DNA from 3 places in the Mesorhizobium sp. LNJC391B00 genome. Region 3 is predicted to be linked to each of the others. Evidence: predicted binding sites of a transcription regulator. Region 3 holds the regulator's gene; each other region holds the start of a gene.
What was found. Region 3 encodes LexA, which represses DNA repair genes until DNA is damaged. Its sites were predicted from a motif close to TGTTCNNNNTGTGTTCNG; they were not measured.
Positions count from the first base shown of each region.

Region 1: a site for LexA is predicted at 1,584-1,601, ahead of X750_RS157760 (UvrD-helicase domain-containing protein). Genes of this name have one in related genera too.
Region 2: a site for LexA is predicted at 2,580-2,597, ahead of dinB (DNA polymerase IV). Genes of this name have one in related genera too.

Region 1 covers NZ_AYWI01000002.1:457,376-462,360, reverse strand. The annotation lists gene X750_RS157760 (UvrD-helicase domain-containing protein) at 1-1,543, opposite strand, end outside; gene X750_RS157765 (glucose/quinate/shikimate family membrane-bound PQQ-dependent dehydrogenase) at 1,828-4,140, shown strand; gene X750_RS1000000166330 (hypothetical protein) at 4,360-4,500, opposite strand; gene X750_RS157770 (dienelactone hydrolase family protein) at 4,774-4,985, shown strand, end outside.
Region 2 covers NZ_AYWI01000006.1:490,313-495,297, forward strand. The annotation lists gene X750_RS147415 (hypothetical protein) at 1-258, opposite strand, end outside; gene X750_RS1000000164715 (hypothetical protein) at 420-749, shown strand; gene X750_RS147410 (hypothetical protein) at 1,139-1,360, opposite strand; gene X750_RS147405 (hypothetical protein) at 1,627-2,034, opposite strand; gene X750_RS147400 (hypothetical protein) at 2,189-2,425, opposite strand; gene dinB (DNA polymerase IV) at 2,659-3,900, shown strand; gene X750_RS1000000164725 (hypothetical protein) at 4,186-4,284, shown strand; gene X750_RS1000000164730 (hypothetical protein) at 4,344-4,442, shown strand; gene X750_RS147390 (hypothetical protein) at 4,634-4,985, opposite strand, start outside.
Region 3 covers NZ_AYWI01000012.1:65,720-70,704, forward strand. The annotation lists gene X750_RS140505 (ComEC/Rec2 family competence protein) at 1-2,040, shown strand, start outside; gene lexA (transcriptional repressor LexA) at 2,034-2,816, opposite strand; gene X750_RS140495 (GntR family transcriptional regulator) at 3,023-3,787, opposite strand; gene kynU (kynureninase) at 3,955-4,985, shown strand, end outside.

The DNA of each region.
Region 1 (4,985 bases), on a different contig from region 3:
TGACGATGCGCTCGAAGGCGAGGTCGTCGGCGCCCTGCGCGACGACGCGGAAGAAGGCCAGCGCATCGCGGATTTCCATGCGCTCATAAAAACGCGGGCCGCCGATGACGCGGTAATTGAGGCCGAGCGTGACGAAGCGGTCTTCGAATTCGCGCATCTGGAAGGAGGCGCGGACCAGGATGGCCATGTCGTTGAGATTGTGCTTGGCACGCTGGTAGGTCTCGATGGTTTCGCCGACGGCGCGCGCTTCCTCCTCGGAATCCCAAGCGGCGTGGACATGCACCTTCTCGTCGTCCTCGGCGACCTTCTCGGTGAACAGCGTCTTGCCGAAGCGACCCTCATTGTGGGCGATGAGGTGCGAGGCGGTGCCGAGGATGTGCGCCGTCGAGCGGTAGTTGCGTTCCAGCCGGATGATGGTGGCGCCCGGGAAATCCTTGTCGAAGCGCAGGATGTTGTCGACCTCGGCGCCACGCCAGCCATAGATGGACTGGTCGTCGTCGCCGACGCAGCAAATGTTTACGGTGGCGCGGGTTTCGGCCGAAGAGCGCCCAATCTCCCCCCTTGTGGGGGAGATGTCGGCGGAGCCGACAGAGGGGGGCGCTGTCCCGCCGGCATTTGCATTTTGATTATCGGAGACGCCGCGATCTTTCGCGCCCCCCTCTGTCCTGCCGGACATCTCCCCCACATGGGGGGAGATCGGCTTGCCTTCAGGCCTTTGCGCCAGCAGCCGCAGCCACATGTATTGCGCGGTGTTGGTGTCCTGGTACTCGTCGACGAGGATGTATTTGAAGCGCTTGTGGTAGTCCTTCAGCACGTCCGGATTGGCGCGGAAGATGCGGATCGGGTGGCAGAGCAGATCGCCGAAGTCGCAGGCGTTCAGCGTCTTCAGCCGCTCCTGATAGGCCTTGTAGAGTTCCCGGCCCTTGCCGTTGGCGAAGCTGCGCGCGTCGCCCTCGGCAATGTCGGCGGGGCCTTGGCCCTTGTTCTTCCAGCCGTCGATCATCTGCGCGAACTGCTTGGCCGGCCAGCGCTTGTCGTCGAGGCCTTCGGCCTGGATCAGCTGCTTGATCAGCCGTACGACATCGTCGGTGTCGAGGATGGTGAAATCGGATTTGAGCCCGGCCAGCTCAGCGTGGCGGCGCAAGAGCTTGACGCCGATGGAGTGGAAGGTGCCGAGCCACGGCATGCCCTCGACGGCTTCGCCGACGAGATGGCCGATGCGCTGCTTCATCTCGCGCGCGGCCTTGTTGGTGAAGGTCACCGCCAGGATCTGCGAGGGGAAAGCCCTGCCGGTGGCCAGGATATGGGCGATGCGGGTGGTCAGCACGCGTGTCTTGCCGGTGCCGGCGCCGGCCAGCACCAGGACCGGGCCTTCGGTGGTTTCCACCGCCAGCCGCTGCTCGGGGTTGAGGCCGTTGAGATAATCGGGCGCGCTGTTGGGGCCGCTGCGGGCCGCCATGGCGCGCGCGGCTATGCCCGACGGGGCCGCGGGCCGCGCATTGGGTTCGTCAAAAAAGGGCATGTCTTCCGCAAAGCCGGACATCTCCCCCGAATGTAGTGATTCGGGAGCGAAAGACCAGAAGTGTCTACGTTTTGTTCTGGTTTGGAAGTGAGATTCTGGGGCGCAGTGCGAATTTCATCGTCCCGACGTCCGACAATGTCGTGGAGGTGCTGCAGCGTGGGAGCGGAATGAAGTCGAGCGTTTGCTCTCGCCTTATGCTGGCAGGGCCAGCTTGACACACGCGGCCTGGGGGAGAAAGCTGGCGACAGGGCAGGGGCGGCTGCCCGTGAGGCGCTGCAAAGCGCATCAGTCGAAGGAGTATCGTCTTGGCTGTCGTCATCACCTCCCTCATCCTGTTCCTCATCGGCCTGGCACTTGGCGGCGGCGGCGTCTGGCTCGCGATGCTGGGCGGCAGCTGGTACTATGTCATCACCGGTCTCGCCTTCCTGATCGCCGCATGGCTGCTCTTCCGGCGCAAATCGACGGCGCTCTGGCTCTACGCGGCGATCGTGCTCGGCACTCTGGCCTGGGCGGTGTGGGAAATCGGCTTCGACTGGTGGGAACTCGGACCGCGCGGCGGCATCATCGTGCTTCTGGCGCTCTGGCTGCTGACACCTTGGGCAAGGCGGGGCCTGACCGGCCCCGACGCGCGAGCGCCGCTCATTCTGGCCGTGCTGGCTTCGCTCGCCGTCGCCGGTTATTCGATGACGGCTGATCCCAAGGACATCGCCGGCGACCTCAGCGCCGACAAGGTGACGCCGACTGCCGATCTCGGCGGCAATGTGCCTCCCGGTGAATGGCACTTCTACGGCCGCACGCAATTTGGCCAGCGCTATTCGCCGCTCGACCAGATCACGCCCGACAATGTCGCCAAATTGCAGCCGGCCTGGACCTACCAGACCGGCGACGTGAAAGGGCCGGACGATGTCGGCGAAACCACCTACCAGGTGACGCCGCTGAAGGTGGGCGATGCGCTCTATATCTGCACGCCGCACAATTTCGCCATCGCCATCGATGCCGCCACCGGCAAGGAGAAATGGCGTTTCGATCCCAAGATCAAGCTCGACAAGGACCGCCAGCACCAGACCTGCCGCGGCGTGTCCTACTATGCCGATGCCAAGATCGCCGCCGGCCAGCCTTGCGCGACTCGCGTCTACCTGCCGACATCGGATGCGCGGCTGATCGCGCTCGACGCCGCCAACGGCCAGGTCTGCCCGTCCTTCGCCGAAGCCGGCACGCTCAATTTGTTGACCAACATGCCGTATCCGAAGTCGGGCTATTATTACTCGACCTCGGCGCCGCTGATTGCGGGCGGCAAGATCATCATCGGCGGCGCGGTCAACGACAATTATTCGACGCAAGAGCCGTCCGGCGTCATCCGGGCCTTCGACGTCGACACCGGCGCCCTGGTGTGGAACTGGGATTCCGGCAATCCGGACCAGACAACGCCGCTGGCGGCAGGCCAGACCTACACCCACAACTCGCCCAACATGTGGTCGACGGCAAGCGCCGACGAGAAGCTCGGCCTGCTCTATGTGCCGCTCGGCAACCAGACGCCGGACCAGCTCGGGATGGGCCGCAGCGCCAATGTCGAGAAGTTTTCCTCCTCGATCACCGCGCTCGATCTGGCCACCGGACAAGTGCGCTGGGTGCGGCAGACCGTGCATCACGACCTCTGGGACATGGATGTGCCGGCACAGCCGACCCTGGTCGACATCACCACCGCTGCCGGCGTCGTTCCGGGCCTGGTTGGACCGACCAAGCAGGGCGACCTCTACGTGCTCGACCGGCGCAGCGGCGAGCCGATCATCCCGATCAAGGAAGTGCCGGCGCCGGGCGGCGCTGTCGAGGGCGATCACACGTCGCCGACGCAGCCGGTCTCGGATCTCTCCTTCAATCCGAGGCCGCTGACCGGCGCCGACATGTGGGGCATCACCATGTTCGACCAGCTGGCCTGCCGGATCGAATTCCAGGGTCTGCGCTACGAGGGCCGCTATACCCCGCCATCGGTGCAGGGCTCGCTGGTCTATCCCGGTAATTTCGGCACCTTCAACTGGGGCGGCGTCGCCGTCGATCCGGTGCGGCAGGTGATGTTCGGCATGCCGACCTATCTGGCGTTCAAATCGCAGCTCATTCCGCGCGACCAGGTGCCGCCCCCGGATGAGGGGCGCGGCAGCGAGCAGGGGCTGAACCGCAATGAGGGCGCACCCTATGCGGTGGTGATGGGGCCGTTCCTGTCGCCGCTCGGCGTGCCCTGCCAGGCGCCGCCATGGGGCTATGTGGCGGGAGCGGACCTTAGAACCGGCAAGATCGCCTACAAGCACCGCAACGGCACCGTCTATGACATGACGCCGTTGCCCTTGCCGCTGAAGGTCGGTGTTCCCGGCATTGGCGGGCCGATGATCACCGCCGGCGGCGTCGTCTTCCTGGGCGCGGCGGTCGACGACTATCTGCGCGCCTATGACCTGACATCGGGCAAGCAGCTCTGGCAGGCCAGGCTGCCGGCCGGTGGGCAGTCGACGCCGATGACCTACACCGTCGCCGACGGCCGCCAGTTCGTGGTCATCGTCGCCGGCGGCCACGGCTCGGTCGGCACCAAGCCGGGCGACTATGTGATGGCCTATACGCTGCCGAAGTAGCAGCGATGCGACTTAGGTAGGTGATCGGCCCGGCAGATATTCTGGCAATGTCGCGCCGCCCCTCATCTGCCTGCCGGCATCTATACGGGGAGAAGTGCCCGGCAGGGCGATGAGGGGCAGCAGCAGCCTTGGTCAGCTTGCGTAAGAGATGGCCTTTGAGGCTGGGCACGGAGCCCAGTACTTCATTGGTTAGCTGCGGCCCTGTTTCGGCCTGCTGGATCAGCGTGGTGCCGGCCGACGCCGGTCGACGCGGACCTTCACCATCCGAGCGGCGGCTGCGGCAGCAGCGGAGCGCATTGCCAGCAAGGCAGCAACAGCAAGCACGAGCGCGCTTGCAAGGATCGGAGTGGACAAGGTCATGGCGTTGTTCCTTCTCGTCGGGCTCGCCGCTACGGGCGAGACCATCATCAGCTTCCTTCCATATTGTGGCGGCACCATCGACATTCTCTGAAATGACCAAAATGTGATGCGCGCGTTCGGCGGGGCGGCCGCATCGTTCGATGGCGCAAGCGTCACCCATCCGAGACTGGACCGTGCGAGCTTGCACCCTATCTTGATCCGCGAGTCATCCCGGAGTGACCGCGAGGTCTTCCCGGAGTGACCGTGAGATCATCTCCTAACGAGGAGCACGCCATGACGAAACCCACCGCCGAAGCCGTCAAACCTGCCATCACCCAGGCGATGATCGATGCCTATGACGAATACACGCATCTGACGCTCGACCGCCGCCGCTTCATGGAGCAACTGACCAGGCTTGCCGGATCGGGCGCGGCGGCGGCCGCGATCGCGCCGCTGCTTGCGGCGAATTCGGCGCAGGCGGCAATCGTCGCCGACAACGATCCGCG
Region 2 (4,985 bases), on a different contig from region 3:
CGGCGTCTTGCCCTGGTCCGGCGGCGGCTGCGTCATACCCTGGTCACCACTGGGCGGCGGCTGCAGCACGCCGCCGCAGGGACCGAGCGTGCTGGTCGATTCGCCGCCGCCATTGCCGACCGGCGGCTTCTGACCATCGTCCTGAGGCTGCGCCTGGCAAGGCGCGGCAGGGCCGTGCTGGTCGCCATTGTCCTGCGCAGCCGCCGGGTCGGCCAGCGCCAGGAGCAGCACGCATGGGATGAGGGGGAAAGTCTTCATGGTCCAGCTCCTCTGGATTCATCTCCTTGGCAAAGCAGACTAGTCCTTGGCAAAGCAGACTGGCGGCAATTGGTTCCACGGAGATGGAGTGGTTGCCGGAACCTGACAGCCGGGAAGTGAGTTCCACCTTCTCGACGCAAAGCCGCCCGGAGGAGGCAATCATGGAAGAACGAAACAGAAAACCCAATGACGAGGTCGAGGCGCCACCGAGCAAAAACGATGCCCGCGACAGGATCGCCAATGACGAGGTGGAAGCGCCGACGCCGCGCCGGCAGGATTGGGATGCGCTGCGTGGCGCAACGGTCCTGCCCGACGGAGCAGATGAGGAAAGCCTGCCGGACACCACCGGTGTCGAGAAGGAAGGCGAATTGCCCGAGGAGGATGACGACAACCCCTACCAGGACAGTGACGATGCCTTGCCCGACGACGCCGAGGAAGCCGCCATTGGTCACGACCTGGCGAGGCGCGGCGGCCCGTTCGACGAGGTGTAAGGCAGCGACCGCGGACTTTCGAGAGGTTTCCCGGGACGTCCACGCCGTCACCAGTTGGACCAAGGATGAGCTGAAGGCGATGCCGGAGCATCGCGATATTTCGAAGGATCCGGCTGGCCGGATCCTTCGTTTAAGGCGCCTTGGCGGTTTGGCTTAGCCCTTGTGGTCAAGGGCTGGACGGCAACAATCTCGGCACCTTCGACAGCCGAGAAGCAGCCGAGAAGCACAAGGCGAAGCCCAATATTCAAGCGCCGTCGAGGCCGCTCGCCTGAAATCTTCAAAGTGCGCAAGAAATCCCCGCCGCGGGCGGTGCAGACACGCTCCAGCATCGCAACGCTGCGAACCGGGCCATCGCCCGCCGGCACTTGAGTGCCGACGGGCTCTGACCTTCAGTTCGACCCGGGATCGCCGAGCGCCTCGGTGACGAAGGACGCCGCGATCAGGTCGTCGGCGTCGAGGCATAGGGAGCCTTCGACACCCCCCATGATGGCCGCGACCTTCTGGAAGGTCTGCATCTCGTGTTCAGTAACGCTGGCGTCTCGCATCCTGGCTTTCAGATCGGCGATGCGTCGGCCCAGTGAGGCCGACGTTCCGATTTCTCTGTTCGACATGGTGGCCTGCTCCTCCCCCAACCCATGCTGTGGACGTACTCAAGTCTGCCTATATATAAGGCAGCGCGAATACAGTCGCCGCAACGCGCGATATCTGGGAAGGTTCCGGCGCCAAATAGTCACGAAATAATACGTGGTGGGACTCGGGTATGTTGAGCGCCGACGCGGCGATAGACACCGCAGCCAGCGGCTGCGGCCATCGGCCTGGCCAACCCGTGTCGCGGGTCGCGAATGCGGGTCGGACTTTGATCGCCGCGCGCGAACAGTCAGCGAGAGGCCGGAACCACGCCGGACACCGAGCGCGCCGTTTCGGGCGAAAACACCACGAAAGCAAAAACCAGAACGGCAGCGGCGATAATGAGCGAGCCACCGGCGACGATCGGTTCAAGCGCCGGGTTTCCCTGCAGCATCACATACAGCGCCGGCAGCATGATCACCAAGCCGAGAGTGTAGAGCCCGTAGTGGATCATGGCGACGCGACGCGCCGCCTTTTGCGGATTGAGCGCGTAGTAGCCGCCGAAGATGGCGCTCGTCACCCAACCGAGCAGATTGATATGCGCGTGCGCCGGAAAAGCGGCGTGGTCGCCCGAGATCGCCATCTGCAGGCCGGCCGCAATCCCCAACATCAGGAACAAGATGGCAGTTTTGAAAAAGAGTTCCGAAACCCTCGGCATGTCATTTCTCCCCCTATGCGGTCTGCGACCGCTTGCGTCCTGGAGAATACACCCACGCGCAGAAATTTTCCACGCCCCGCTTATGGGGCCATGCCTGCACAGCTTTTTGCACGCTGTTCGACTTTTCTGGCTGCCATAACCCGGCGCCGCCCCGCTACGGCGTCAGCAAGATGTCGGCGCCCGCTCGCTCGTCGAACACCACCGCGCAGCCGCGCCCCAGCGCCACTGCCGACAGCGCGTTGGCCACCGTCTCGTCCGGCGATACGAAATCACCGGTCAGCACTCGCAACTCCTCCACCGCCCTGGCCATTGACACGCAGTGCCCGGCAACGCGATCGCTCGTGCAGGCGTCAATGACGCTGACGAGGTCGATCATCTCGAACTGGCCCATACCGGCCTCCACAAAAACAGCGTCCCGTCGCGGATATGAACGCCGAGGCGAGAGACAATGTTCCGCAGGTCCGATGCCCAGGCGGAGCACTCGACAGCCCGACCTGGAACGGGCCGGCCGGCGACAACCGCTTCGCTTGACAATAGGCCCTGTTTGTTCTCTATTTGTTCGGCAAAAACGCCTCTCACAACAGACGCGGCTAATGCTGCAACGCCGCAAAGGGAACGGTCGGGATGGAGCCCACCATCCTGCATGCGGATCTCGACGCCTTCTACGCCTCGGTCGAGCAGCTGCTCGACCCGGCGCTCAGGGGCAAGCCGATCGCCGTCGGCGGCGGCGTCGTGCTTGCCGCCTCCTACGAAGCCAGGGTTTTCGGCGTGCGCGGCGGCATGCCCGGACGACGCGCGCGCGAGCTTTGCCCCGGACTGATTTTCGTCGGCGGCCATTTCGCCGACTATCAGCGGCTGGGCGACGCCGCCATCAAGGTGCTCGACGATTTCACGCCGCTGGTCGAGCGGATTTCCATCGATGAAGCCTTTGCCGACGTCGCCGGCTGCACGCATCTGTTCGGGCCGCCGGCCGAGATCGCCGCCACGGTGCGTCGGCGGGTCCGGGCAGAGCTCGGCCTGCCGATCTCGATCGGCGTGGCGCGCACCAAGCATCTGGCCAAGATCGCCTCGCAGGTGGCCAAGCCCGACGGCCTGGTGGTGGTCGATCCGGACACCGAACTTGCCTTCCTGCATGATCTGCCGGTCGGGCTGATGTGGGGCGTCGGCCCGGCGACCAGAGCGCGGCTGGCCGAGATCGGCATCGAGACCATCGGCCAGTTGGCAAAGACGCATGGTGGGGCGCTGCGAAGATTGCTCGGGCCCGCCGCCGGCGAAAAGCTGTCGTCGCTGGCATGGAACCGCGACCCGCGAAAGCTCGAAACCCACAGGCGGTCGCATTCCGCCGGCGCGCAGTCGGCGCTTGGCAGACGGCCGGCCGAGGCGCGTATCTTCGGACCCGTCCTGCTGCATCTGGCAGACCGGGTCGCCAGCCGGCTCAGGGCGAAATCACGGCCCGGGCGCACGGTGACGGTGCGCGTGCGTTTCGCCGATCTGCACGCGGTCACACGCTCGCTGACGCTCGAGCAACCGATTTCGGCAACCGCGATGCTGGCCGAAATCGCCGGGGAGCTGGTGCGCGGCGTGCTGGCCGCCAACCCTCGGGAGAAGACCATCTCGCTGCTGGCGATCTCGGTGTCGCAGCTGGAAGAAAGTGCCGAGCTGCAGTTGGAGCTGCCGCTCGGGCTTGCCGATGAAAAGCAGCGACCCGGCAGCAGGCAAGGCCTGGCGCGCTTTGGCGCCGACCGCGCCATCGACAAGATCCGCCAGCGCTTTGGCAGAGAGGCTGTCGGCTATGGCGCCGTGGCGCTGGAAGCCCGGCGCTCGGTTCCCGATGCCTTCCGCGAACTGGCGGAAAAGGAACTGTGAGTGCGGCGCGACGGCAAGGCCAATGTTTAGGCTGGGCCAGTCCGCGCTGCATTGCCGCTCTGTTTGAGCAAGCCGACCAACCAGGCCAGACCCGCCGCAGTTTCGGACATTTTTCGCACCGCAACCCGGCCACGCCATGCACGCCCAAGAACAACGCTTTGTCGATGAAGGTGGACTTGCAGTTAGCGCATCGGCGCCAAGAAAAACCGGGATGGGACAGCGAGGCCGCGAAGGTTGACAGTGCCGATCCGTCTGGCATTATCGCGTAAGCTTGGAGGATTCACTATGAGGAAAACCTATTCGAAGCCTGTTCTGGTCAAAAAAGGCAAGCTTTCGCAGGTTACGGCGCTCGCCAATGGAGCGGGTTCCGGCCCGATCGAGTGAGGTCGTTGAGTCGGACTGTCGCCTGATCTGGCGGCCTCGCCTGACACTGGAGATGCGGCATGAAGAAGACCTATTCGAAGCCGGTGCTGGTCAAGAAGGGCAAGCTCTCGCAGGTTACAGCCGACAATGGTAACGGCTCCGGGCCGGTCGCAGTCTAGCAGCCGATTATCCGACGCCTCGTGCCGTCTGGCCGGGAACGGGGCTTTGGGTGCCCGACGTGGAGAGTGGAAAATGAAGAAAACCTATCTGAAACCGGTGCTGGTCAAAAAAGGCAAGCTCTCGCAGGTCACCGCGAACGGTGCTTCCAATCCGCGATAAACCCTTTCACCCCGATTAATCGCGACACGCTTCAGCGCACAACCACCAGATCGTCGAGCACGAGCTGCCAATAGTGACTCGTGGAGAGGCGCACGCGCGTCACCGCCGCCAGCATCGGCGCATAGTGGACGGGCGCCAGTGCCGACAGGACGATCGTGTCGCTGGCGATCAGCCGGTCGCCAAGCCAGCTCTCGACCAGTGCGGTTTCGCCTTCGGACTTCAACCATGCCGCTGTCAGCATCACGGAATGGAACCCGAACGGTTTGTCGCTCGAGAATTCGGCCGGGTGTCCGCTGCTCGTATAGCAGACATGGTCTCCCGAGATATTGCCGTTGACGTAGCCTTCGCTGCCTTCGGTATGATCGCGCGCCAGTGCGTTCAGG
Region 3 (4,985 bases):
CCGAGGACGCATCTGTTCTGCATGGCCGCGATGCTGTGCGCGCTCGGCGTCGTCGCCGCCAAGGTCGAGACCTGGCGCGCCGGAACGCAGATGCTCGGCTCCGAGATCCAGACACGGCTGACCGGCCGCGTCGTCAGTCTCGAACAGATGGAGAGCGGGCGCATCAGGCTGACGCTTGACGTGGTTTCGACCGCTTACCCCGAGTTGCGCTACGCCCCGAAGCGGGTCAGGCTCTCGGCGCGGACCGTTCCCGCCGATATGACCGCCGGCTCCCTGATCACCGGCTATGCCAGGCTGTTGCCGCCGACCGGTCCGGTGCGGCCGGAGAGCTACGATTTCTCCTTCGACAGCTATTTCACCGGTATCGGCGGCAGCGGCTTCTTTCTCGGCAATCCGAAAGCCATTGCTACGCAGGGACCGCCGCCGCTGGCCGCGCGGCTCTCCTCGGCAATCGAGAACGCGCGCGAAAACATTGCCGACCATATCAGGGGCAAGATCGGCGGCGCCGAAGGCGAGATTGCCGCGGCGTTGATTGTCGGCGTGCGCGCCGGCATCCCGGACGAGGTCAACGAAGCGATGCGGCGCACCGGCATCTACCACATCATCTCCATCTCCGGCCTGCACATGGCGCTGGTTGCCGGCACCATCATGGCGTTGCTGCGTGGCGCCTTTGCGCTGTTTCCCGATTTCTCTTCGCGCCGCCCAGTCAAGAAATATGCAGCAGTGGCAGCACTCGTCTCCATCGCCGCCTATCTCGTTATTTCAGGCGTCGTGGTTGCCGCCGAGCGCAGCTTCATCATGCTGGCGGTCATGCTTGTCGCCGTGCTGTTTGATCGCGCCGCACTCACCATGCGCAATCTGGCGATCTCCGCCATCGCCGTCATCCTGGTGTCGCCGCACGAGGTGGTCGGTCCCAGCTTCCAGATGTCGTTTGCCGCCACCGCCGCCCTTGTCGGCGCCTATGCCGGCTGGGCCGATTACCGCGCCGACAAGGTGAGAACGCCGCTGGCAAAGCGCTCCTTCGTCGGCTTCCTGTCGCGAAAATTCGCGCTGGCCATGGGCGGCCTCGCCATGACCTCGATCATCGCCGGCAGTGCAACCTTGCTGTTCGCCATCTGGCATTTTCAGCGTGTGTCGCCGCTCAGCCTGATCGCCAATCTGGCCGTGATGCCGATTGTTTCGTTGATCGTCATGCCCTTTGCCGTGCTCAGCGCACTGGCGATGCCGTTCGGCGCCGACGGGCCGTTCCTCTATGTGATGGGCAAGGGTCTGATGGCGATGATCGCTATATCGGCCTGGATTTCCGAGCGCTCGCCGGTCGACGCCGTCGGGCTGATCTCCATCCGCTCGGTGCTGTTGGTGGCGGTCGCCCTCGTCATCGCCACCATGGCCACCACCTGGCTCAGGCTGGCGGCCGTGCCTTTCGCGCTGGCCGGCCTGTTGACGGTGCCGCAGGTGCTTACGCCCGACGTGCTCATATCCGAGGACGCACATCTGGTGGCCATGCCGATAGGTGGCGGCGAACTCGCCCTCAACCGCGAACGCTCCAACGAATTCACCACGGACAATTGGAAACGGGCGCTGCGGGCCGAAACCATTATCCCGCCCGAGATTTTCGAGGCAACAGATACGCGGTTCGATCTCGATCCGCTCGATCTGCCGCCCGGGTCGCCCTTCTATTGCATGGGCGATCTCTGTATCGCCCGACACCCTTCCGGAGCCATTGTAGCCCTTGCCAAAGACCGCAAGACGGCGCGGCCGGCCTGTGCCTTCGCGAGCCTGATCGTCATCGATGACGCCACCGCCTACAATCCGTGCCGCGACCCGCTGGTGCTGGTCGTGACGAAGAAACAGCTGGCCCGCGACGGCAGCGCCGCCGTCTTCTTCGATCCGCAATCGGCAGCTGCAGCGCCAACCATCCGCTTCGCCGTCGACAAGCCGTATCGCCCCTGGCACGAGCAACGCCGCTTCTCCCGCGAAGCGCGCGGCCTGCCGCCTTACAACCAGCGTGAAAAGTACAAACCCAAGCCGGCTCAGTAGCGCCGGATCAATCCGACAAGCTTGCCCTGCACCTTCACCCTGTCCGGTCCAAAAATGCGGGTCTCGTAGGCCGGGTTGGCGGCTTCCAGGGCGATCGAGGCGCCCTTGCGGCGGAAGCGTTTCAGGGTCGCTTCCTCATCGTCGACCAACGCCACCACGATCTCGCCGGGGCTGGCTGTGTCGGCATTGCGGATGATGACCGTGTCGCCATCGAAAATGCCGGCCTCGATCATCGAATCGCCCTTGACCTCGAGCGCGTAGTGTTCACCGCCCATGATCATGTCGGGCGGCACCGAGATCGAATGGGTCTGATGCTGGATGGCGTCGATCGGCACACCGGCAGCAATGCGTCCCATCACCGGGATCGACACCGCCGAAACGGCGTCGTCATTGCCGGCCGACATCGAACGCGACGGCGAGCCCGGCTTGATCTGGCGGCCGATACCGCCTTGGCCCATCGCGCCTTGTCCTTGGCCGCCTTGCCCTTGGCCGGTTTGACCAAGACTGCCCTGAATGACGCTCGGCGAAAACTTCCTCGCCGCATTGAGGCCTGGTGCGATCGAGTCGGGCAGCCGCAGCACTTCCAGCGCGCGCGCCCGGTTCGGCAGCCGGCGAATGAAACCGCGCTCCTCAAGCGCCGTGATCAGGCGGTGGATGCCGGACTTGGAGGCGAGGTCAAGCGCTTCCTTCATCTCATCGAAGGACGGCGGGATTCCGCTCTCCTTCAGGCGTTCATGGATGAACATCAGAAGCTCATGTTGTTTGCGCGTCAGCATCGCGGCCCCCAGGGGTTCTGAAACCAGAATCAGAAAAAACAAACCCAGAACAAACACTATCTGTTCCAGTTGTGTTCCGCAACCTTTTAAAGTTTAATGAATGTGTTGACGTTTTGTTCAGCGTGACGTTCGGCACCGCCGAGCGGCGCTCGTAGTCGTTGGCCGGCAACGGGGTGAAACGAAGACAAAGTGCCCTGCGTCGTCGGCTACGATCGCCGCTTCCTTTTCGGACGGGGCTGCGCAGCATCCGCGCCGGGTTCACTCTGGGCATAGACCTGCAGCGTGTAGCCGATGTGAGCGGTCATCAGAGTTTTCGCACGTTCGACGTCGCGATCGAGGGCCGCTTCCATCAGGGCGGTATGGTGTTCGATCGCCACGGCGTCGCGCAGGGCCGCCACGGCCTTCCGGTGGCCATCCGTGCGGCCGGCGGCGGCGCGCAGCGTCGGGGCCAGACCCAGAAAGCGGTGATGGCGATGCAATTGGTCGGAAATCGTCGCATTGAAGCGCAGCAGCCAGCTGGATGTCGCGGCACTGAGCAGCGCCGCATGGAAGGCATCGTGTTTTTCGTACCACGCGTCGACCGCATCATCCGATGGATCGTCGAGAACAGACCCGCACCGTGAGAGACGATAGTGGGCGGCAACGACCGCGTCTTCCCACTCACGGTCGCCCTCCTCGATCGATTCCACCAGCAGGGGCAGTTCGACCACCAGCCGCGCACGCGCCAAATCCTCGAGCTCCGCCCGAGAGACGGGAGCGACCGCAAACCCGCGGTTGCTGATGGCGGTCACAAGCCGTTCCGCCTCCAGCCGCGACAGCGCCTCGCGCAACGGCGTCCAGCCGATGCCGTAGGTGTTGCGCAGCGTGCTCAGCTTCAACGGCGCGGCAGGCGCCAGCCGGGTCGCAAGAATATCGCGCCTGAGCAGGCGATAGGCCGCTTCCGTCTTCGAGGTCTGCTCGTCATCCAGCATCGTGATCCATCAGACATAAACGCTCGGCGGATCATTATATATCAAAGCCTTTCAATGGGTGAATTATATATAATGTTTGACAGTTCAAGGGCGACCACTCAAGATCGCCGGCATGTTTGGGCGGCAGGCTCCGCCGCGCGCGTTTGTCCATGGAGGGGCGCCGGATCATGAGCACGACACCCGATCTCGCTACAATCGAAGCAATGGATGCCGCCGATCCGCTGCGCTCCATGCGCGAACGCTTTGTCTTGCCGCAAGGCGTGATTTATCTCGACGGCAATTCCCTGGGCGCCGCGTCAGCGGTCGTCTTCAGCGAACTGCAGCAGGCCGCCACGCAGGAATGGGCGCACGACCTCATTCGCGCCTGGAACACCGCCGGCTGGTTCAACATGCCGGTGGAACTCGGAGATCAGCTCGGGCGACTGATCGGCGCGGCTGATGGGCAGACGGTGGTCTGCGACACAACCTCGATCAACATCTACAAGCTGCTGCACGCAGCGCTCGGCATGCGGCCGGATCGGTCGGTCATCGTTGCCGAGGGCGACAGTTTCCCGACCGACCTCTACATGGCCGAAGGCGTCGCCTCGACCCGGCCGGGAACGCGGCTGCGGCTGGAGGGCGTCGACGCGGCCGCAATCGAGGAGCTGATCGACGACAGCGTTGCCGTCATCCTGGTCAACCACGTCAACTACAAATCCGGCCAGTTGCGCGACATGGCGGCGCTGACGCGCAAGGCACATGACGCCGGCGCGCTGATCATCTGGGATCTCTGCCACACGGCCGGCGCCTTGCCGGTCGAACTTGACCGTGCCAATGCCGATTTCGCCGTCGGCTGCACCTACAAATACCTCAATGGCGGCCCGGGCTCGCCAGCCTTCATCTACGCGGCCGAGCGCCACCATGACGATGCCCACCAGCCGCTCAGCGGCTGGTGGGGCCATGCGCGGCCCTTTGCCTTCGAGCAGGGCTTTGCCGTCGGCAGCGGCATTCGCCGCTTCCTGTGCGGAACGCAGCCGGTGCTGTCGATGCGGGCGCTCAAGGGCGCGCTCGATATCTGGAACGACGTCGATATGGCGGCGGTGCGCAGAAAAAGCATCGCGCTGACCGACCTGTTTATCCAGCTCGTCGAAGCCAGATGCGGCGCCTACGGGCTTGAACTGGAAAGTCCTCGCGACGGCAGCCAGCGCGGCAGCCAGGT